2 regions of the Paenibacillus sp. FSL H7-0735 genome follow, and region 1 is predicted to be linked to the other one. Evidence: a T-box and tRNA genes for the amino acid it is inferred to sense, from the RefSeq annotation. Region 1 holds a T-box; the other holds one or more tRNA genes.
What was found. The T-box of region 1 lies ahead of trpS (tryptophan--tRNA ligase). A T-box ahead of a tRNA ligase gene usually reads a tRNA of that ligase, here a tRNA-Trp.
Positions count from the first base shown of each region.

Region 2: it has a tRNA-Trp gene. The T-box ahead of trpS (tryptophan--tRNA ligase) is inferred to sense a tRNA for this amino acid. The anticodon was not compared.

Region 1 is NZ_JBBOZH010000001.1:6,090,785-6,101,560, reverse strand. Features, by position in the region: gene NSS82_RS27590 (hypothetical protein) at 1-103, opposite strand, end outside; gene NSS82_RS27585 (YycC family protein) at 100-291, opposite strand; gene NSS82_RS27580 (M3 family oligoendopeptidase) at 410-2,209, shown strand; gene NSS82_RS27575 (hypothetical protein) at 2,823-3,233, shown strand; gene NSS82_RS27570 (alpha/beta-type small acid-soluble spore protein) at 3,387-3,617, opposite strand; gene NSS82_RS27565 (aldose 1-epimerase) at 3,819-4,793, opposite strand; T-box leader at 4,928-5,167, shown strand; gene trpS (tryptophan--tRNA ligase) at 5,231-6,217, shown strand; gene NSS82_RS27555 (hypothetical protein) at 6,219-6,407, opposite strand; gene NSS82_RS27550 (metal-dependent hydrolase) at 6,512-7,513, opposite strand; gene cyoE (heme o synthase) at 7,746-8,678, shown strand; gene NSS82_RS27540 (SCO family protein) at 8,702-9,319, shown strand; gene NSS82_RS27535 (DNA primase) at 9,416-9,763, opposite strand; gene NSS82_RS27530 (MFS transporter) at 9,897-10,776, opposite strand, start outside.
Region 2 is NZ_JBBOZH010000002.1:711,617-722,392, reverse strand. Features, by position in the region: gene NSS82_RS30785 (DUF2614 family zinc ribbon-containing protein) at 1-64, opposite strand, end outside; gene NSS82_RS30780 (nucleotidyltransferase-like protein) at 192-1,070, shown strand; rRNA gene NSS82_RS30775 (16S ribosomal RNA) at 1,497-3,054, shown strand; rRNA gene NSS82_RS30770 (23S ribosomal RNA) at 3,318-6,244, shown strand; tRNA gene NSS82_RS30765 (tRNA-Asn) at 6,306-6,381, shown strand; tRNA gene NSS82_RS30760 (tRNA-Ser) at 6,385-6,477, shown strand; tRNA gene NSS82_RS30755 (tRNA-Glu) at 6,496-6,570, shown strand; tRNA gene NSS82_RS30750 (tRNA-Val) at 6,626-6,701, shown strand; tRNA gene NSS82_RS30745 (tRNA-Met) at 6,718-6,794, shown strand; tRNA gene NSS82_RS30740 (tRNA-Asp) at 6,820-6,897, shown strand; tRNA gene NSS82_RS30735 (tRNA-Phe) at 6,908-6,983, shown strand; tRNA gene NSS82_RS30730 (tRNA-Thr) at 7,012-7,087, shown strand; tRNA gene NSS82_RS30725 (tRNA-Tyr) at 7,093-7,178, shown strand; tRNA gene NSS82_RS30720 (tRNA-Trp) at 7,185-7,258, shown strand; tRNA gene NSS82_RS30715 (tRNA-His) at 7,282-7,357, shown strand; tRNA gene NSS82_RS30710 (tRNA-His) at 7,401-7,476, shown strand; tRNA gene NSS82_RS30705 (tRNA-Gln) at 7,496-7,570, shown strand; tRNA gene NSS82_RS30700 (tRNA-Gly) at 7,577-7,651, shown strand; tRNA gene NSS82_RS30695 (tRNA-Cys) at 7,662-7,735, shown strand; tRNA gene NSS82_RS30690 (tRNA-Leu) at 7,750-7,828, shown strand; gene NSS82_RS30685 (AraC family transcriptional regulator) at 7,966-8,721, opposite strand; gene NSS82_RS30680 (BMP family ABC transporter substrate-binding protein) at 9,051-10,190, shown strand; gene NSS82_RS30675 (ABC transporter ATP-binding protein) at 10,308-10,776, shown strand, end outside.

The sequences.
Region 1 (10,776 bases):
TCATAGGCAGAAGCACATTCTCTGAGTTGCAGAATGGACAGTATTGCACATACATATCGCCTAGAATGATGTCATAAGGCCAGGTATGACTAAAAGGAATCATTGTGAGTCCTTCCCAGAAGGAGTCTCTTCATTTTCGCCCTCAGTTTGTGGGGGATTTTGTTTTTTGGATAGCTCCGCTATTTTTTGTAGTAAAATATGTTGGGGCATATGCATCAAGTGTTCCAAAGGAACGCCTAGTTGCTTGGATAACGTAATGGCTGTTTCCGGTGAAATTTGTAGTGGCTTCATATGAATGCCCTCCTAAAGTTTATCGGCTATAAATGTTCAGATATCGTTATTCACTTTACCATGGTGTTAAGACAATTACAAAGAAAGTCAAATGAAAGCAAAGGAATGGTGAGTACAAATGAAACAACCGTTATCACTGACTTGGGAACTGGATACTATTTTTCCGGGGGGGTCTTCGTCTGCAGAGCTAGAAGGTTTCTTGAGCAAGCTTGAAAAAGATATTTTATCCTTACAGGGCTTTGTGAAGGATGCTGTGGCACCAACGGATGTTGCGTCTACAAAAGCATTGGATGAGGTTATAGCATTGCTTCAGAGCTGTTCAGGAAGACTTGTGGAGGTCACTTCCTTCGCAGACTGTCTAGGCGCTCAGAATCAGATGGACAAGGGTGCGGTAAGACTGGCAGCCAAAGTGACAAGCATGCGCGCCGGATTCGAAGGGATCAGCTCGCAATTTAGCAATGTACTTCGTCAGACTACGGACAAGGTATGGGCTGAGTGGATGGCTCGTCCAGAGATTGCTCCTTTAACGTTCGTACTGAGCGAGAGCCGTGATTTGGCCCGTGAGAAGATGAGCCCTGAGCTGGAAAGCTTAGCGTTGGAATTAGCTGTTGACGGATATCATGGATGGAGCGGACACTATGATACGATTGTAAGCTCAATCAAGATCCCATTTGAGGATGAAGAAGGAACAAAGCTGCTTTCTGCAGGTCAAGCTTTTAATAAGCTGGATGATCCAGATCCAAAAGTGCGTCAAGCGATGTTCCATAAATGGGAAGAGGCTTGGACTGAAGCGGCAGATAATTGCGCAGATACTTTAAATCACTTAGCAGGCTTCCGCCTGAAGCTCTATAAGGGCAGAGGCTGGGACGATGTTCTAAAAGATCCGCTCAGCATCAATCGTATGACACAGGACACCTTAAATACGATGTGGCACGTAATTACGAAGAGCAAACCTGTACTCGTGTCCTACCTTCAGCGCAAAGCCAAGCTGCTGGGGTTGGATTCCCTCTCATGGGTCGATGTCGAAGCTCCTGTAGGCAAATCCTCCGGCAAAATCCCTTATGATCAAGCTGCGAAGGATATCGTCACACAGTTCCGTAAATTTAGTCCTAAGATGGCTGAGTTTGCAGAGCGTGCCTTTGATAATAACTGGATCGAGGTTGAGGATCGTAATGGCAAACGTCCTGGTGGATTCTGTACTTCCTTCCCTGAGAGCAAAGAATCACGGATATTCATGACCTACAGCGGCACACCTTCCAATGTTTCAACATTGGCCCATGAGCTGGGACATGCCTATCATTCCTACTTGCTTGATGATCAACCTGTATTTAATCAGAATTATGCAATGAACGTTGCAGAGACCGCTTCAACCTTTGCAGAAGTGATTGTATCTGATGCTCAGGTTAAAGCTGCGGGCAATGCAGAGGAGAAGCTGGCACTGCTTGAAACGAAGATACAGAACAGTGTGGCATTCTTTATGAACATTCACGCTCGATTCTTGTTCGAGACTCGTTTTTATGAAAAACGTAAGGAAGGCCTTGTAAATGCTGAGGAACTGTCTGCTCTGATGGTGGAAGCACAGAAAGAAGCTTTCTGTGGTGTGCTTTCTGAATACCATCCTCACTTCTGGGCGTCGAAGCTGCATTTCTATATCACAGATGTACCTTTCTATAATTTCCCGTACACTGTTGGTTATATGTTCAGTACAGGCTTATATCGTCTGGCATTACAAGAGGGAGCTTCCTTTGCAGACAAATATGATAGCTTGTTGCAGGATACCGGCGTGATGACATTGGAGGATTTGGTGCTCAAACATTTGGGTGTGGATCTGACTAAGCCAGATTTCTGGCAAGGGGCTACAGATTTGATCGTGGCTGATATCAACGAGTTCTTGGAGATGACTGAGCATTTAGCATGAAATGTCTAAAATAAGACAAATTTCAGTGCGCTAAAAATAACGGAATTTCAGTGTGAACGCGCAAAGACCCCGGTTAAGGGGTCTTTTTTTAATGGTTAATTGTCGAAAACTCCCGTTTTATAAAAATTAATATACGAATGATCTATGAATTTTGCGCATTACTAGGGATAATAACCCAATTTTGTAGAATAATGTTGTTTGACGTATTTAAGGGGTCTATAATGAGCCTTGAGCCTTATATAAGGCTTGCAAGGAAGACTAATGAGCTTAGCTCAAAAAGCTTAAGTAAGCGCTTACTAAGCCGATTTGTACGAAGTAAACTCGAAGTAGCTAAGCTCACAAACAATATAAATCGAACCAGAAATTTGGGAAAAGGGGAAGGAGTGGCGGAGGGGAATTTTGGAACTGTAAGAGCGGGAGCGACCGCCTTTGTCTCCGAATTTCACCCGCTGTACGCGTAAGAATTCAAGAAATTTGGAGACAACAGCGGCTGGAAGTCCAAACATTCCCCGCAGTAGCGACGGATCCTTAGCCTAAATATTTAGGGTTCGATTTATAAAAGACGAAGTGAACTCGAAGAAGCTAAGCTCACAAAACTTTTAGGAGGAAAGATATGCTTAAGACAGAACAGCTATCATTAGCAAGACAGATGGATTTGGTATTTAGGGAACTGCAAGAGGAATTATCGGGACTATCTTCCGGTACGGTATTTGTGCAAATACGAAATAATACCATTGGCAAATTCGGCATACGTCATCACCCTCTAGCCGGTCGGGGTGGTGGATTCACAGAAGTAAAGGAAGGAATAACGGAGAGTCAGCAGTCTTCTTTTCGTCTAATGGCACTGGAGAGTCTGAAATACAAACGGCGCTGGACTCATGGTGAGATCAGCTATGAATTCGCTATAAGACAGGGAAAGCTAATCGTAGATGCTACGCTGGAGTCCAATTATAATATGGCGAATCTGATGATTCGATCTCCCCGTAATGCTTACGCCGAGAGTGCTGATCAATTTTTAAGTTAAACGTTTTACATAAAGATTGCATGCAGCTCGGATTATAGGGTATAAATTAGAAAAACCTCCCACAGCTTCTGGAAGAAGTGTGAGAGGTTTGAAAGCTAGTCGGCAATGGGCTTTTTAAGACCTCAGCCGGATAAAACACTTAAGATAACGATGTTACTGACGACCGGACAGTTGTTGTTCTGCCAGTTGTACTAGACGTTTAGTGATGTAACCTCCCAAAGAACCAGTTTCGCGGGAAGTGTAGTTCCCGTAATAACCGTCAGCTGGGATCGTTACTCCAAGCTCTTGTGCTGCTTCATATTTCAATTGTTGCAACGCTGCATTTGCTTGAGGAACTACAAGGTTATTGGAACGGCTGCTACGACCTTGACCTGCTTGACCCATGTGTGTCACCTCCTTCGCCCGTTGTGAAGATAGTATGAGCGCTAAGAGGCTAATTCATGCATGCTATCGAAAGGTTTTAAGGATGGTAATTATTAGTCGATTAAAAGTAAGGGTAGGAAAGCCTAAATAACTAAGCTCGCACAAAAAATCGGCCTTCTCTTACGTAAACGCAAGGGAAGACCGATATAATGTATATCTGCTTTAATTCTCGGGATAGATCATTTCCAGCATAGTGGACAGCTCAAGGCTTTGACCTGGTTCTACCTTCAGCAAGCCAGTGAAGGAAGGATCGTCGGAAACGTTAGGAGCATCCGGGAGCCAGGTATAAGGTTCGATGCACAGAAATTGATCGGCTGGTCCTTTGGTATACAGGACCCAGTGGCGAAAAAGATTCTCGTCGGCCGTATAACGAAGACCATAACCATCATCGCGTAATAACAATGCTTCTACGGGCTGCTTGTCACCAATACGCAGAGCGGTATCAAAATTAGTTCCCTGTAGGTTAATTCCAGAATTTAGAGACTCTAGATCACCGAGTGGAATTAGATTGCCGCTAGGGAGCAATTCATCGTTTAGTTCATAAATGCTGTTTACGGGCAATTTGAGATTCCAGCGTTCAGGTTCTCCATCGATCATAAACCAGGTGTGATAACCGATCCCAAAGGGAATACGATGATCGCCGAGATTTGTAACCTTTAAAGTCTGGCTGAGCCGGGCATCCTGAAGCCTGAATGTCATTTCGAATTTGAGTGGAATGGGAAATTGCTCCATCCAGTGTGGATCATCTTCAGTAAGGAATTCAGTAGTGACTGCACAACCGTCCTCGTCTTCTTCAATATCGCTGACACACCAGGATTGAGTCCGGTGTAGACCATGGATATGATTGTCACCAGCGGTATTCTGGTCAAATTGATAACTTGTACCCTCGAATTGAAATTTTCCTTTACGAATTCTTCCGGGTGGAATTAAGAGCGGGATGCCAAAATGGTAAGGTTTTTGCATAAAGAAAGCTTGATCGCTTTCATCAGGCCGCCGCAGAATTTCCCGTTGTTCCTTTACATCAAACAATGAAATCACGTTGTTTCCTAGTCGCGGCAAAAGCGTGACTTCCAGTTCGCGGCTGTGCAAAATATAAGTATCATAACCGCCCCACTGCCCTTTGGTCACCTGTTTCATGAGATATGCTCCTTTATCGTAACTGTAATCGAATAGAACATGGATAACCTTATCATAACAGATTTATACGGAAGTGGTTAAGTGATTTGACAACTTCTCTTTATGGTTCTATGATGAAGGCATTAAATTATGATGAGAATGTGATGACGGGGACAAGTAGGCAGGAAATGTACCTTCAGAAAGCCGGTGGTTGATGCGAACCGGTAGGACACTCCTGATGAATGGACCCCTGAGCGCCGCGCTTGAACGGGAGCAAGATACCCTAGTAGACCGGCCGGATCTTCCCCGTTAACGGAAGACTAAGGCTGTTTCCTTTTGACTATACAAAGGTTAAGCAGCGAATAAGGGTGGCACCACGGTCTCACGTCCCTTGCGGATGAGGCTTTTTTTGCGTTCTCGGAAATTGGAAATCACATCTAACGGAGGTCTATATTATGTTGAAAAAAGTAATGTCAGGCATACAGCCGAGCGGTTCTCTAACTTTGGGTAACTATATCGGAGCGCTGAAAAATTTTGTGAAGCTGCAAGACGATCATCAATGTTTCTTTATGGTTGTCGATATGCATGCGATCACCGTTGCTCAAGATCCTGCGGCACTGCGTGAGCAGTCTGAAGCTGTAGCTGCACTCTTTATCGCGGCAGGAATTGATCCTGTGCGTTCGAATGTATATATGCAGTCCCATGTGCCTCAGCATGCGGAATTGGGTTGGATCATGACTACGTTAACGGCAATGGGCGAGCTTGAGCGTATGACACAGTTCAAAGATAAATCATCAGGTAAGGATTCGGTTGGCGCGGGCCTATTCGTATATCCTTCTTTAATGGCAGCAGATATTCTTGTTTATAATGCGGATCTTGTGCCAGTAGGTGAAGATCAGAAGCAGCACTTGGAGTTGACCCGTGATTTAGCTGGCCGATTTAATAACCGTTTTGGCGAATTCTTTACGATTCCTGAACCGTATATCCCTGAAGTGGGCGCACGCATTATGTCTCTGGATGATGGCACTAAAAAAATGAGCAAGAGCAGCCCAAATGCAGGCAGCTATATTGCCCTGTTGGATTCGCCGGATGTGATCCGTAAAAAAATCAGCCGCGCAACGACTGATTCTGGACGTGAAGTTATCTTTGATCCGGCTAATAAGCCAGAGATTAGTAACTTGATGAGTATTTACTCGGAATGTTCTGGAATGTCCCTCCAGCAAATTGCCGATCGTTATGAGGGACAAATGTATGGTGGCTTTAAGAAGGATCTTGGGGAAGTGGTTGTGTCCACACTTGAGCCTTTGCAACAAAGATATCATGAAATTCGCAGTTCAGGTGCGATCACTGATATTCTTGCCGAAGGTGCTGAACGCGCACGTATTGTTGCAGCTGAGACATTGAATGGCGTAAAAGAGCGGATGGGCTTTCTGCCAGCTCGTTAATCTAATCAGAGCTTAAACTTTCCTGTTTGCGTCTAATTCTGGCTTTGAGGATAAATCCCCAGCCAATATTCAATACGCAGAGAAAACCAAGCAGGAGTGCCAGCCAGAAGCTATAGCTGATCGCGATTGAAGCGGCAGTGAGAATAAGAATAGAAGAACAAGCGAACCAAAGTGAGAGTCCTTTACCCATTAAGAGCCTTCCTTTCCGTGTCTGCTAAAATGAATCCCGGAGTATTATAAATACTCCGGGATTTTTTGTGATTATAGAATAGTTCTCTCAGTAAGTCTACAGTTTCATCGTAAAGAACCAGGGTCGATGGAAAATCGTTTGTCGAGCTTATCGCTGCTAAGCCAGCCTACATAAGTATTTAAAGGTTTATATTGGTTATCCATAACTAATACAGCCACAAAAGGGTATTGTTTGCGGTGTAAATAACGAACGTCTCCCCAGCGCACCATATATCCTGAAGGAAGCTCCTCCACTTCGGCCACCGCATAAGAGGTGAAATATAAAAAGGACTGAATATCTGGATGCGACTTGGATATTTCCACAGCGGGATGATTCGAGCAGACCGCATGTTTGAACCATTCCAGACGGTTGTTCAGTAGCTGCCCAACGTCATAACTGCCGTCTTTTTTCACTTTAACTACGTTCCAGCGTTTAAGTGAAATTGTAGGGATTACAATATAACGTTCGCCAGCAGTATGGTGTATATCTTTAAGCTTGATGTTTCGTGTAAGGCGGGCATGAACAATCGTTCTCCAAATATAATAAAGAATGGTACAGGCATAAAGCGTAATAAATAAAGGTTTAGGCGGAACAATCCCAGTGATCCAGAGCAGAATAGCTGCGATATGGCTGCCAAAAATAAATGGATCGAAAATGTGGATGATATTCCAGGCGATCCATTTCTCAGTGAATGGACGGGCCGCCTGAGTTCCATAGGTGTTAAACAGATCAGAGAAGACGTGCACGCCTACACCTATGAAACCCCAGAGTGCAACATGGCTTAAAGCTGCCAAATCAGTAAACCCAAACAGAGGCCCTAAGACTAGGGCAATCAGAGCGGGCCACAAAATTAGGAAAGGCAAGGAGTGTGTGATTCCACGGTGATTACGAATATATATTGCATTGTCCTTTAGTCGTAATGCGGTATCGGCATCAGGAGCCTGTGAGCCTAAAATCGTTGCCAGCATAACGGCCCCGGCCAGTTTAGGGTCAGAAGCAACGACGGGATCGACGAAAGAAAGTCCGGCTAACCCTATGCCCATAACTAAATGTGTAGCGGTGTCCATTGGTCAGTTCTCCTTTGTTGTTCGGAAGTACATTATTAATAATTACCCAAATACGGCTTAGGTTATTAAGGGGCTGAAAATAAATATTGTCACGTAATTGTCAAATTCATGAACATACTGTGCCATGACTGTCAAAGTCTCCTCGGGTTTGATATGATAAAGTTAACAGCGAAGTCTATTTAGTGCTTCGGCTAGAACGTTAGAAGTTTGTTTAGAAGGAGGATCATTTGGTGTGGATAATCATATAACATTTCAAGCTTCTTCCGATTCTGCAGCTATGTCTGCAAAATCTCCACCGGAAGGTGCAAGTTGGCGTGATTTCATTACCGTAACAAAACCCGGTATTATCCGATCTAACCTCATCGCTGCCTTTGCAGGATATTGGCTGGCTTCAGGTTGGGATGTTCAATACGGCAGATTAGTTCTGACTCTGCTCGGTACAATGCTGGTTATGGCTTCGGCCTGTGTTTTTAATAACTATTTCGACCGTGATCTGGATATGAAGATGGAAAGAACGCGCGATCGTGGGCTTCCTACAGGACGATTGAAACCCAAAACCGTATTGCTGTATGCTATTGGGCTTGGGATTGCGGGTTTGATTGTGCTGTTTGCTTTTTCCGGAGTTTTAGCCGGTCTGTTCGGGATTGTAGGGATGTTCGTTTACGTTGTAGTATACACCCTTTGGTTGAAACGGACATCAACATGGAGCACTTCAGTAGGTGCGATCTCTGGAGCTATGCCACCGGTAATTGGCTACGTTGCAGTTACGGGAACAGTTGATCTAGGGGCTTGGCTGATGTTTGCGATGTTGTTTCTGTGGCAACCTCCCCATTTCTGGGCGCTCGGGATTAGACGTAAAGAAGAATATAGAGCCGCAGGTTTCCCACTGCTGCCTGTAGTCAAAGGAACACGTCGTACGAAGTTTCAAATGATTCCTTATGTAGCACTGTTACTGCCTATTCCAGTGTTAATGTACGCCTACGATTATGCAGGCATTTTTTATCTGGTGATTTCAACAGCGCTGTCCCTGGCTTGGTTAATCATAACCTTGATGGGCTTTGCAGCAAAAGATGACGAAGTCTGGGCGAAGAAGAACTTCCTCTTCTCCATTAACTACCTAACGGTAAGTTTGATCGTACTTGTATTAAATACGATTCACGGTTAAGAAGAGGGAGGGTATTATTGTCCGTGCAGACCTTTAAGCGTTATAAATGGACCTGGATTCTACTATTGCTTGCTTTGGTAATGGCTGGTTATCTGGCAGTTAATTCTTTGAATTTAGGAAAAGAAAAACTGCCGGTAATCGGAGAAGTGCAGGACTTTTCACTTGAAAATGTGGATGGAGACCAGATTACTCTGGCTGATACACAAGGTAAGGCACGGCTGGTATACTTTTTTTTCACGCAATGTCCGGATGTATGTCCTATAACTACGTTCCTGTTATCCCAGACACAGAAGATTCTGGTTGACGAGGGCAACTTTGGAAAAGATACGGCGTTCGTCTCCATTTCTTTTGATCCAGAGAATGATACACGTGAAGCCATTAAGACCTTTGCGGACCGTTTCCAGGCAGATTATAAGGGTTGGTACTTCTTACGGGGGGATCAGGAAGTGATTCGTAAGCTGGCAACTGATTCTTTTAAAGTACTAATTGCAGGGAATAGTAAAGAAAATTTCGTACATGCCAATCGCATAGCATTGGTTGATCGGGACAATCGTCTCCGTGCATTGTATGACGCAGGAGATACGGATAACGTAACGCCTGAATTTCTTGCCGATAGGCTGAATGAATTGGCTCGTGAATAGAACATAACCGCATAACAGAAACGCCTTTTTCGAATCCCGTTTATTGAAGGGATAACGAAAAAGGCGTTTTTAATTTCTTAGGCAATATATCGCGAATCAAAAAGGAATGGGTTCAGGGTAAATGATGAACTCTTCCAGACCCGCTTTTTCAAGCTGATTAATATTGTATTCATCTGGAGTGCCCTCCACTCCGGCATAACCCCGGCGCGTATAGATGTGACCAGCATCGGGAAAGGCATCGCGGAGAATCCCGCGTATTTTTTTGCCTGAACTGTCGTTATCCATATAAAGATATACTTCTCCATCTCCTACTTTTTGTCGCAGGGACTCGAGTTTGAGCGTATTTAATGTACCAAAGGTACAGAGGATTTCGACTTCCGGTACCAGCACGCGTCGTAATCTGCTGCGATCGTTTTTGCCTTCGACAATAATCGTAATGGACATTTGCTGACAATCACCTCCGGAAATGAAGCCTGAACTTTCAGACTCATTATAGTTTACCGAAGGAGGAGCAGTTTTAACAACTGTTTCTACAGGAAAATCTTCATTCCCCGGGAAATGTCGTAAAAACAATAAATCATGCGGCCCGCCCATTCCATTTGGAAGAGTAGGTGGACAGCTTGGCTGAATTTTTTGGCGGAAGCAGTAATAGTGCAACCATCAGCAATAGAAAGGCAATGAAATAAGGCGAAACAACGTCTCTTAGTTGTCCTGCGGCCACAGGCCCTGCGAATGCACCTAGTGACATGGCTATCGACTGCATGGAGAAGGTGCGTCCCATACGTCCTGGTCCACCTAGACTAATAAAGAGCGAAGCCATTGCAGGAAATAATATTCCTTTGGCTGCACCCAGCATAAAGAGAATAACGGAAGCGGGAATGCTGTGAAGTGAGGCGAGCGCAAAAAAACAAAGGGCCATTCCTAGCAAGGCCACGGCTATTCTTCCTCCTGGGGAAAAGCGGTTCAGGAAGAACAAACTGAGTGTTACCAAAGCCCCTAAGCTAAGGAGCGATAAAAGAATACCTGTGGAAACAATGCTATTACTTCCGGTCTGAGATAGAGGAAGCTCAAAGAACAGAACCCCTTGTGAACAAGAAACGAAAAAAGGCAGCAGATAATAACGTTTGGAAACTGGATTGGGATCGGATATAGGGACCGAAGGAAGATCCTGATTTTTTAAAGGAGGTGCTGCTGAGTTTACAGGGCGTACTAAACGCCGGGCAGGCGCCGGTACACTGAAAAAAGCCATGATTCCTGTAGCGATAAGCAGCCATCCCAATGTGGTGAAGGTGCCGGAATAGCCAGCTTTAGCTACGATAAAGGCACCCGCTGCTGGGGATACCACTGAAGCTAAGGTATGAACGATACCATGTCCGGACATATATTTCCCCTGCTCAGTGGCATCAGATGATAATGAAGCCAGCAAGGTCATGCACGCCGGAGAGAGGAAGGCGAGC
Region 2 (10,776 bases), on a different contig from region 1:
CGAGCATTGTGAGCAGTAATCCCCATGTGCGAAAAGCGTTGATCTTAGCCGTTTTAAACTTCATGAGTGTTTGCTCCTAACTAAATATAGTTGGGTTGTCCAGAAGGAACTGTCTTTCATATGTAGAATAATAATTATAACTGAATTATAACTGACTGGACGCAAAATCGCCAAATTTAATGGAGGGAAGCATGGAACTGTCCAATGTAACTTTGTTGAGTGGAGAAACGTTTGATGAGAATGTTTTAGGAGCGGTCGTTTTGCGGCAGAATGGGGATATTCCGTTTCAAAGCGCACTTCTTCAAGATTTTGATATGATAGTGTTAGTATTGCATGAAGAACAGGATAGAGAGCATATTGTTCGCCATACCATTGCCGGTGACCAACGGACCCAGTCAGTCCATATCGGCCTATTTGCTTTGGAGCAGGCTGTTATGGCAGGGGATAATAACGAACTTCTTATCAGTTTGATGAGGGGGGAAGTGATCTGGGACCCCAAGGGAATACTCGAGGAAATGCGCAGCGAGATATTGCAATTTGAAGGACCGATCAAGGAACGGGTCGCATTTATGGAGTTTGCCCGCTTTTTGCATATGTATGTGAAATCCAAGCGCTATATAGAGGCTGGCTTTATTATGGATGCTTACAACTGTGTATTGATAGCCTTATATCATTGGGCAAGAATAGAAGTGAGTGAAGTGGGTGCTTTCCCCGAGCCAGCTATTTGGGAGCAGGTTAAAAGCATGAATACCTCTGTTCATAAACTTTATGAGGAGTTAACGGTCAGTACTGAGACCTTAGAGCAACGTGTGGAGCTTGTGCTTCTTGCATGTGAATTTGGGATTATGTCCAAAATGACGGACTGTTGTCTATTGCTCTTTAATATTTTGAATAGCCGTAAGGAAGCATGGAGCATTAAAGAATTACTGCAGCATTCAGGTCTGAGTCAATTAGAGTCTGAACTACCCCTTGTTTTACGAAAGCTGGTTTCTCGTTCGCTAATCCGAGAGATTACATCTTGGGCTGATGTTCACGAGGGAGAAGGGCATGCGATCCGCTATACATTATAGAGATGAATTAGATACAGTAGAAGATGTTTAATTATAGAGAGATGAGCAAGGATAGGGAGAGGCTGAGCACTCTCTTTTTTATTTGTTTACTAATATGAAACGCTCATATTTATTCAGAAAAATTAATGGTTGACTCTTTCCTTGTTCATGTGTTAAATTATAACTCGTCCCTCTGACACAGAGATGTGCTTTCGAAAACATTCGAAAGACAACCGAAAAAAGAAATTAAAAAAAAGGTTGACTAAAACGAGGGTGCTGTGATATATTATAAAGGTCGCTGCTGAACAACACATCGACGAAATAAACGGCTTGATCTTTGAAAACTGAACAACGAGTGAGTAGGAAATCACGTAAGTGAAATCCAAAATTAGAGAATTAATTTTCTCGTCAGATGTTTCAAAATGAGCATATCGCTCTTTTCAATACTAATTGGAGAGTTTGATCCTGGCTCAGGACGAACGCTGGCGGCGTGCCTAATACATGCAAGTCGAGCGGAGTTACTTTGAAAGCTTGCTTTCAAAGTAACTTAGCGGCGGACGGGTGAGTAACACGTAGGCAACCTGCCCTTCAGACTGGGATAACTACCGGAAACGGTAGCTAATACCGGATAATTTCTTTTTTCTCCTGAGAGAAGAATGAAAGACGGAGCAATCTGTCACTGAGGGATGGGCCTGCGGCGCATTAGCTAGTTGGTGGGGTAACGGCCCACCAAGGCGACGATGCGTAGCCGACCTGAGAGGGTGAACGGCCACACTGGGACTGAGACACGGCCCAGACTCCTACGGGAGGCAGCAGTAGGGAATCTTCCGCAATGGGCGAAAGCCTGACGGAGCAACGCCGCGTGAGTGATGAAGGTTTTCGGATCGTAAAGCTCTGTTGCCAGGGAAGAACGTCCGGTAGAGTAACTGCTACCGGAGTGACGGTACCTGAGAAGAAAGCCCCGGCTAACTACGTGCCAGCAGCCGCGGTAATACGTAGGGGGCAAGCGTTGTCCGGAATTATTGGGCGTAAAGCGCGCGCAGGCGGCTATTTAAGTCTGGTGTTTAAACCTTGGGCTCAACCTGAGGTCGCACTGGAAACTGGGTGGCTTGAGTACAGAAGAGGAAAGTGGAATTCCACGTGTAGCGGTGAAATGCGTAGATATGTGGAGGAACACCAGTGGCGAAGGCGACTTTCTGGGCTGTAACTGACGCTGAGGCGCGAAAGCGTGGGGAGCAAACAGGATTAGATACCCTGGTAGTCCACGCCGTAAACGATGAGTGCTAGGTGTTAGGGGTTTCGATACCCTTGGTGCCGAAGTTAACACAGTAAGCACTCCGCCTGGGGAGTACGGTCGCAAGACTGAAACTCAAAGGAATTGACGGGGACCCGCACAAGCAGTGGAGTATGTGGTTTAATTCGAAGCAACGCGAAGAACCTTACCAGGTCTTGACATCCCTCTGAATCTGCTAGAGATAGCAGCGGCCTTCGGGACAGAGGAGACAGGTGGTGCATGGTTGTCGTCAGCTCGTGTCGTGAGATGTTGGGTTAAGTCCCGCAACGAGCGCAACCCTTAACTTTAGTTGCCAGCAGGTAATGCTGGGCACTCTAGAGTGACTGCCGGTGACAAACCGGAGGAAGGTGGGGATGACGTCAAATCATCATGCCCCTTATGACCTGGGCTACACACGTACTACAATGGCCGGTACAACGGGAAGCGAAGCCGCGAGGTGGAGCCAATCCCATCAAAGCCGGTCTCAGTTCGGATTGCAGGCTGCAACTCGCCTGCATGAAGTCGGAATTGCTAGTAATCGCGGATCAGCATGCCGCGGTGAATACGTTCCCGGGTCTTGTACACACCGCCCGTCACACCACGAGAGTTTACAACACCCGAAGTCGGTGGGGTAACCCGCAAGGGAGCCAGCCGCCGAAGGTGGGGTAGATGATTGGGGTGAAGTCGTAACAAGGTAGCCGTATCGGAAGGTGCGGCTGGATCACCTCCTTTCTATGGAGAATCGTCTTCTGCAATGAAGACATTCAAATCGGAAGCTCAGCTTCCAAAACTCAGGTTTAGGCCTGTTACTCACTCGTTGCTCAGTTTTGAGAGTTTAAGCTCTCAAGTAAGACTTGATCCTTGAAAACTGGATACCGAAATGAATTTGCGTTTTAGAACATCTTTTAGCAACTTGTGCAAACAAGTAAATGTTATTAGTGAGATGATTCCAAAAGAGAATGTCATCGTATGATATTTTCCTGCGGAAAAATCAAGGTTAAGCTAATAAGAGCACACGGAGGATGCCTAGGCGCCAGGAGCCGACGAAGGACGTGGCGAACAACGAAACTGCCTCGGGGAGCTGTAAGCAAGCTTTGATCCGGGGGTGTCCGAATGGGGAAACCCAGCTGTGGTAATTCGCAGTTACTCATACCTGAATACATAGGGTGTGTAGAGGCAGACCAGGGGAACTGAAACATCTAAGTACCCTGAGGAAGAGAAAACAATAGTGATTCCGTCAGTAGCGGCGAGCGAACGCGGAACAGCCTAAACCTAAGAGCTTGCTCTTAGGGGTTGTGGGACGTCTCACATGGAGTTACAAAGGAATATGGTAGGTGAAGAGGTCTGGAAAGGCCCGCGATAGAGGTAAAAGCCCTGTAACCTAAACTGTATTCTCTCCGAGACGGATCCCGAGTAGTGCGGGGCACGTGAAACCCCGTATGAATCCAGCAGGACCATCTGCTAAGGCTAAATACTACCTGGCGACCGATAGTGAAACAGTACCGTGAGGGAAAGGTGAAAAGCACCCCGGAAGGGGAGTGAAATAGAACCTGAAACCGTGTGCTTACAAAAAGTCAGAGCCCGATCTATGGGTGATGGCGTGCCTTTTGTAGAATGAACCGGCGAGTTACGTTTAACATGCAAGGTTAAGCCGAGAAGGTGGAGCCGCAGCGAAAGCGAGTCTGAATAGGGCGAATGAGTATGTGGACGTAGACCCGAAACCGTGTGATCTACCCCTGTCCAGGGTGAAGGTGCGGTAACACGCACTGGAGGCCCGAACCCACGTACGTTGAAAAGTGCGGGGATGAGGTGGGGGTAGCGGAGAAATTCCAATCGAACTCGGAGATAGCTGGTTCTCCCCGAAATAGCTTTAGGGCTAGCCTCGGTATAAGAGTAGTGGAGGTAGAGCACTGATTGGGTGCGGGGTCCGCAAGGATTACCAAGCTCAGTCAAACTCCGAATGCCATATACTTATTGCCGGGAGTCAGACAGTGAGTGCTAAGATCCATTGTCAAAAGGGAAACAGCCCAGACCATCAGCTAAGGTCCCCAAGTGTGTGTTAAGTGGGAAAGGATGTGGAGTTGCACAGACAACCAGGATGTTGGCTTAGAAGCAGCCACCATTGAAAGAGTGCGTAATAGCTCACTGGTCGAGTGACTCTGCGCCGAAAATGTAACGGGGCTAAACACACCACCGAAGCTATGGCTAGATACGTATGTATCTGGGGTAGGGGAGCGTTGTGTAGGGGTTGAAGGTGTACTGAAAAGAGCGCTGGACACTACACAAGTGAGAATGCCGGTATGAGTAACGAAAAGATCAGTGAGAATCTGATCCGCCGAAAGCCCAAGGTTTCCTGAGGAAGGCTCGTCCGCTCAGGGTAAGTCGGGACCTAAGGCGAGGCCGAAAGGCGTAGTCGAAGGACAACAGTTTGAAATTACTGTACCACCGTAATCCGCTATGAGCGATGGGGTGACGCAGGAGGGTAGTGACGCGGACTGATGGATGTCCGTCTAAGCAGTGAGGCTGATGTGTAGGCAAATCCGCACATCGTTAAGGCTGGGCTGTGATGGGGAGCGAAAATTATAGTAGCGAAGGTCATGATCTCACACTGCCAAGAAAAGCCTCTAGCCAGGAGAAGGTGCCCGTACCGCAAACCGACACAGGTAGGCGAGAAGAGAATTCTAAGGCGCGCGGAAGAACTCTCGTTAAGGAACTCGGCAAAATGACCCCGTAACTTCGGGAGAAGGGGTGCCCCGGTAGTGTGAATAGCACGAGGGGGCCGCAGTGAAAAGGCCCAAGCGACTGTTTAGCAAAAACACAGGTCTGTGCGAAGCCGCAAGGCGAAGTATACGGGCTGACGCCTGCCCGGTGCTGGAAGGTTAAGGGGAGTGGTTAGGGGTAACCCGAAGCTATGAACCGAAGCCCCAGTAAACGGCGGCCGTAACTATAACGGTCCTAAGGTAGCGAAATTCCTTGTCAGGTAAATTCTGACCCGCACGAATGGCGTAACGACTTGGGCGCTGTCTCAACGAGAGATCCGGTGAAATTTTAATACCTGTGAAGATGCAGGTTACCCGCGACAAGACGGAAAGACCCCATGGAGCTTTACTGCAGCTTGATATTGAATTTGGGTACGATCTGTACAGGATAGGTGGGAGCCGTAGAAATCGGAGCGCAAGCTTCGGTGGAGGCGCCGTTGGGATACCACCCTGATCGTATCTAGGTTCTAACCTAGTACCCTAATCGGGTACGGGGACCGTGTCAGGCGGGCAGTTTGACTGGGGCGGTCGCCTCCTAAAGAGTAACGGAGGCGTTCCAAGGTTCCCTCAGAATGGTTGGAAATCATTCGCAGAGTGCAAAGGCATAAGGGAGCTTGACTGCGAGACCTACAAGTCGAGCAGGGACGAAAGTCGGACTTAGTGATCCGGTGGTACCGCATGGAAGGGCCATCGCTCAACGGATAAAAGCTACCCTGGGGATAACAGGCTTATCTCCCCCAAGAGTCCACATCGACGGGGAGGTTTGGCACCTCGATGTCGGCTCATCGCATCCTGGGGCTGAAGTAGGTCCCAAGGGTTGGGCTGTTCGCCCATTAAAGCGGTACGCGAGCTGGGTTCAGAACGTCGTGAGACAGTTCGGTCCCTATCTGTCGTGGGCGCAGGAAATTTGAGAGGAGCTGTCCTTAGTACGAGAGGACCGGGATGGACGTACCGCTGGTGCACCAGTTGTTCCGCCAGGAGCATGGCTGGGTAGCTACGTACGGACGGGATAAGCGCTGAAAGCATCTAAGCGTGAAGCCCCCCTCAAGATGAGATTTCCCAATTAGTAAGACCCCTTGAAGACGACGAGGTAGATAGGTTGGAGGTGGAAGTGCAGCAATGCATGGAGCTGACCAATACTAATCGGTCGAGGGCTTATCCTATACTTAGAATGCAGATTCGTTTCGGATTCAGTTTTCAGGCGATTAAGCCTGGTATGAATATTCCCTGATAGCTCAGTTGGTAGAGCACTCGACTGTTAATCGAGTTGTCACAGGTTCGAGTCCTGTTCGGGGAGCCATATGGAGAGGTGTCCGAGTTTGGCCGAAGGAGCACGATTGGAAATCGTGTAGGCGCCACAAGCGTCTCGAGGGTTCGAATCCCTCTCTCTCCGCCACAAATTTTTAATTAGTATGGCCCGTTGGTCAAGGGGTTAAGACACCTCCCTTTCACGGAGGTAACATGGGTTCGAATCCCATACGGGTCACCAAATTTTCACTTGATTTATCCTAGTGGACTTTGGTACAATAACAATTGTTGTTTATGGAGGCTTAGCTCAGCTGGGAGAGCATCTGCCTTACAAGCAGAGGGTCGGGGGTTCGATCCCCTCAGCCTCCACCATAACATATTTTACTGGCGCGGGGTGGAGCAGCCCGGTAGCTCGTCGGGCTCATAACCCGAAGGCCGCAGGTTCAAATCCTGCCCCCGCAACCAATTAACTTAAGCAATTATATCTTTTGGAACCGTGGTGTAGTTGGCCTAACATGCCTGCCTGTCACGCAGGAGATCGCGGGTTCGAATCCCGTCGGTTCCGCCATTTTCATCATGGCTCGGTAGCTCAGTCGGTAGAGCAGAGGACTGAAAATCCTCGTGTCGGCGGTTCGATTCCGTCCCGAGCCACCATTTATCATCACAAAAGAATGAGTGCCATGCCGGTGTAGCTCAATTGGTAGAGCAACTGACTTGTAATCAGTAGGTTGGGGGTTCAAGTCCTCTCGCCGGCACCATCCTTGGAGGATTAGCGAAGTGGCCAAACGCATCAGACTGTAAATCTGCTCACGTAAGTGTTCGGTGGTTCGAATCCATCATCCTCCACCAGTTTTTAGGGGCATAGTTTAAAGGTAGAACAACGGTCTCCAAAACCGTTGGTGTGGGTTCAATTCCTGCTGCCCCTGCCAAGTTCTTTCTAAAGTTTAATATGGCGGCCGTGGCGAAGGGGTTAACGCACCGGATTGTGGTTCCGGCATTCGTGGGTTCGAGACCCATCGGCCGCCCCATTTTCTTTAAAATGAATAATGGCAACAATATCAACTTAATATGGCGACTGTGGCGAAGGGGTTAACGCACCGGATTGTGGTTCCGGCATTCGTGGGTTCGAGACCCATCAGTCGCCCCATTTTACTTTAAAATGTTATTGGGGATTAGCCAAGCGGTAAGGCAACGGACTTTGACTCCGTCACTCATAGGTTCGAATCCTATATCCCCAGCCATTTTATGCGGACGTGGCTCAGCGGTAGAGCATCGCCTTGCCAAGGCGAGGGTCGCGGGTTCGATTCCCGTCGTCCGCTCCAAAATTTACATGGCGCCATAGCCAAGTGGTAAGGCAAAGCTCTGCAAAAGCTTTATCCCCAGTTCAAATCTGGGTGGCGCCTCCATTTAGTTCATATGTGCCGGCGTGGCGGAATGGCAGACGCGCTCGACTCAAAATCGAGTGGGAAACCGTGGAGGTTCGAGTCCTCTCGCCGGTATCTTAAAAAGGTTAGTAAGAATGCTTTTATAAGCAATCTTACTAACCTTTTTTCTTTATGTTCTTAGTTTTACAGGATTAAGCCGTTGAATAGAGGAGTTTCTCTATTTCAACGGCTTTTTTTAATCTGATTAGTGATTAACCTGATTGATTATTAATGCGGAATGCTCGCGGGGTATGACCTATTTCTCGTTTAAACATATTGCAGAATTGGGCATCGTTCACAAAACCTGCAGCAGCAGATACTTCAGAGATTTGCATCTGAGTATGACGTAATAGAGATTTTGCATAATCCAGGCGTTTTAACAGCAAATACCGCAGGGGTGAAGACCCGAACCGTTCTTTAAATAGATGGCGAAAACGATCGTAGCTATATCCGGACATTTCTGATAGTGTTTCGACGGACAATTTATGGCGATAATGCTCATTCATATAATTAAGGACATATTGTACTCGGTCTTCTGTTGGGGATTGATATCCAGAGGCACTAAGAAGCCTCATAAGATGGACGGTAATCTCGCTCATTTGTAGGTTTAGAAGCTCAGAGAATCCGTCTTGCTTGCGTGTAAACTCTGCTTTCATTCGCAGCAGGATTTGAAGAACGGTCTGATCTTTATCATCTTCATATACGCCGAGCAGATTACTCATATTAGGGTGTTCCGAGTGGAAGCCTACAAATAATACATTTGCATCCTCACGGTGGTGCTCGTCATGTTTATGATTGGGTGGCACAAGCGCGAAAGAAGAGGAGCGAAAATGGTAACTTCGGGGGCCAACATTGGTTGTCCCTACCCCCTGTAAATAATAGACTAGTTCGTAGCATTCATGCTGGTGTGGAGGGATATAAGTATTTAGCTCATGTGTGGCACTTACAATATATAGAACACGATCCATGATGATCCTCCAATACTTATGTTTTAGCCGAATCGTACAAAACTATGACCGAAATCATATAATTATTTTTAATAATATTTGTTATGATCGTATCAATAAATCCGAAAGTTCGCAACCTGACTGGCCATCTCGTTCGGAAATAAAGCGGATTATTAATAATAATGGTATTTTTATTGCTATTTTTGAGCCTAAACGTTAAATTTATTACTTTTAATGATACTTTATTTGGAAAAAAGAGAATTTCCATTTGAACCGTGAATTATACAATGGGTGAAGATGGGGATTCTGCCGGATTACTAACCAACTAAAATTAGGGGTGGAATAGAGTAATGAATAAAAAAGTTCTTTCTTTGTTGTTATTAATGGTGATGGTTCTGGTCACAGCATGTGGGAATAACACGTCCAATAACGGTTCTTCTGCGAATACTGGATCAAACGCTGCTGAGGGTGGAGAAACAGGTTCAGGGGATAAACTCAAGGTTGTATTGCTGATTCCGGGGACACTTGGGGATAAATCATTTTTTGATTCCGCTAATAACGGCTTGCAAAAGGTTAAGAATGAACTAGGTGCAGTAACAAAGGTTGTTGAAATGGGCGTTGATAAAACGAAATGGGAGCCTACATTTAACGATATCGCTTCCGAGGATTGGGATGTAATTATTTCTGGCGGTTCTGAAATTACAGAGATGTTTAATGCAACGGCAGAATTGTATCCAGACAAAAAATTCATTAATTATGATACCGACATCGATGAAGCACCAGATAACATGTACAACATGTCTTATGCGACAAATGAAGTATCTTTCTTGGCAGGTGCCGTAGCAGCATTAGCTACACAATCGGATATGCCGAATGCTACCCCTGAGAATGTGATTGGGTTTGTGGGCGGTATGGATATTCCGGGGATTAATGCTTTCTTGGTCGGCTACATTCAAGGTGCTCAGTACGTTGATCCTGATGTAAAAGTGGCTGTGTCGTACGCTGGTGATTTTGTTAACCCGGCAAAAGGTAAGGAGCTGTCTCTAATTCAATATAACTCCGGTGTGGATGTTATTTTTAACGTGGCTGGGGGTACAGGTCTTGGGATCTTTGACGCAGCTAAAGAGAAGAAAAAATATGCAATCGGTGTAGACTCCGATCAGGCAATGTTGATTAACGATACGGATAGTGAAAAAGCAAATCTAATCGTTACTTCATCTATTAAAAAGATTGATACGGCTATTCTAGGTGCAGTGAAGAGATTGCAAGAGGGAACGCTAGAAATGGGCAAACGTGATGTGTTGAGCTTTGTAGATGATGGTGTAGGTATTGCTGAGAATGATATTTATAAAAATGTATTCCCGGCTGATCTTCAGGCCAAGGTTGAAGAAGTGAAGCAAAAGCTGATCAATAAAGAAATTAAAGTGGATAATGCGATGGGGATGGAAACTGCAGAGGTAGAAGCTATTCGTAACGCAGTTAAGCCTTAAGCTTTAAATCTTAAGATCAGCTCTATAGAGATAAACCTACAGTTGGAGATTCTTCTAGTCAGGGGAATTCCAGCTGTATATTTTTGCAGACCTCCAAGTTGAAAGGCGTTGAGACCTATGTACAAAGCTCTGCTGGAAATGCGGGGAATTACCAAGGTATATCCCAATGGCGTCGTTGCAAATAAAGACGTGCATTTTTCTTTACGTGAGGGAGAAATACATGCGATTGCAGGTGAGAACGGTGCTGGTAAATCGACTTTAATGAAAATTATGTTCGGCATGGAAGAGCCAAGTGAAGGCGAGATCTATATCAAGGGTGAAAAAGTGAAGCTGCAATCCGCTCAGGACGCCATTGATAGAGGCATCGGCATGGTCCACCAGCATTTCATGTTGGTACCTTCGTTTACGGTGGCAGAGAATATGGTGCTGGGTATGGAGCCGCGCAGAGGAGTTGGCATTAATTATGCCGAGGCTGTGCGCATGACGGAAGAGACCGCAAGGAAATACAATCTGGCCGTGGATCCTAAAGCAAAAGTAGAGGATCTTACAGTTGGGATGAAGCAAAAGGTTGAGATTCTTAAGGCGC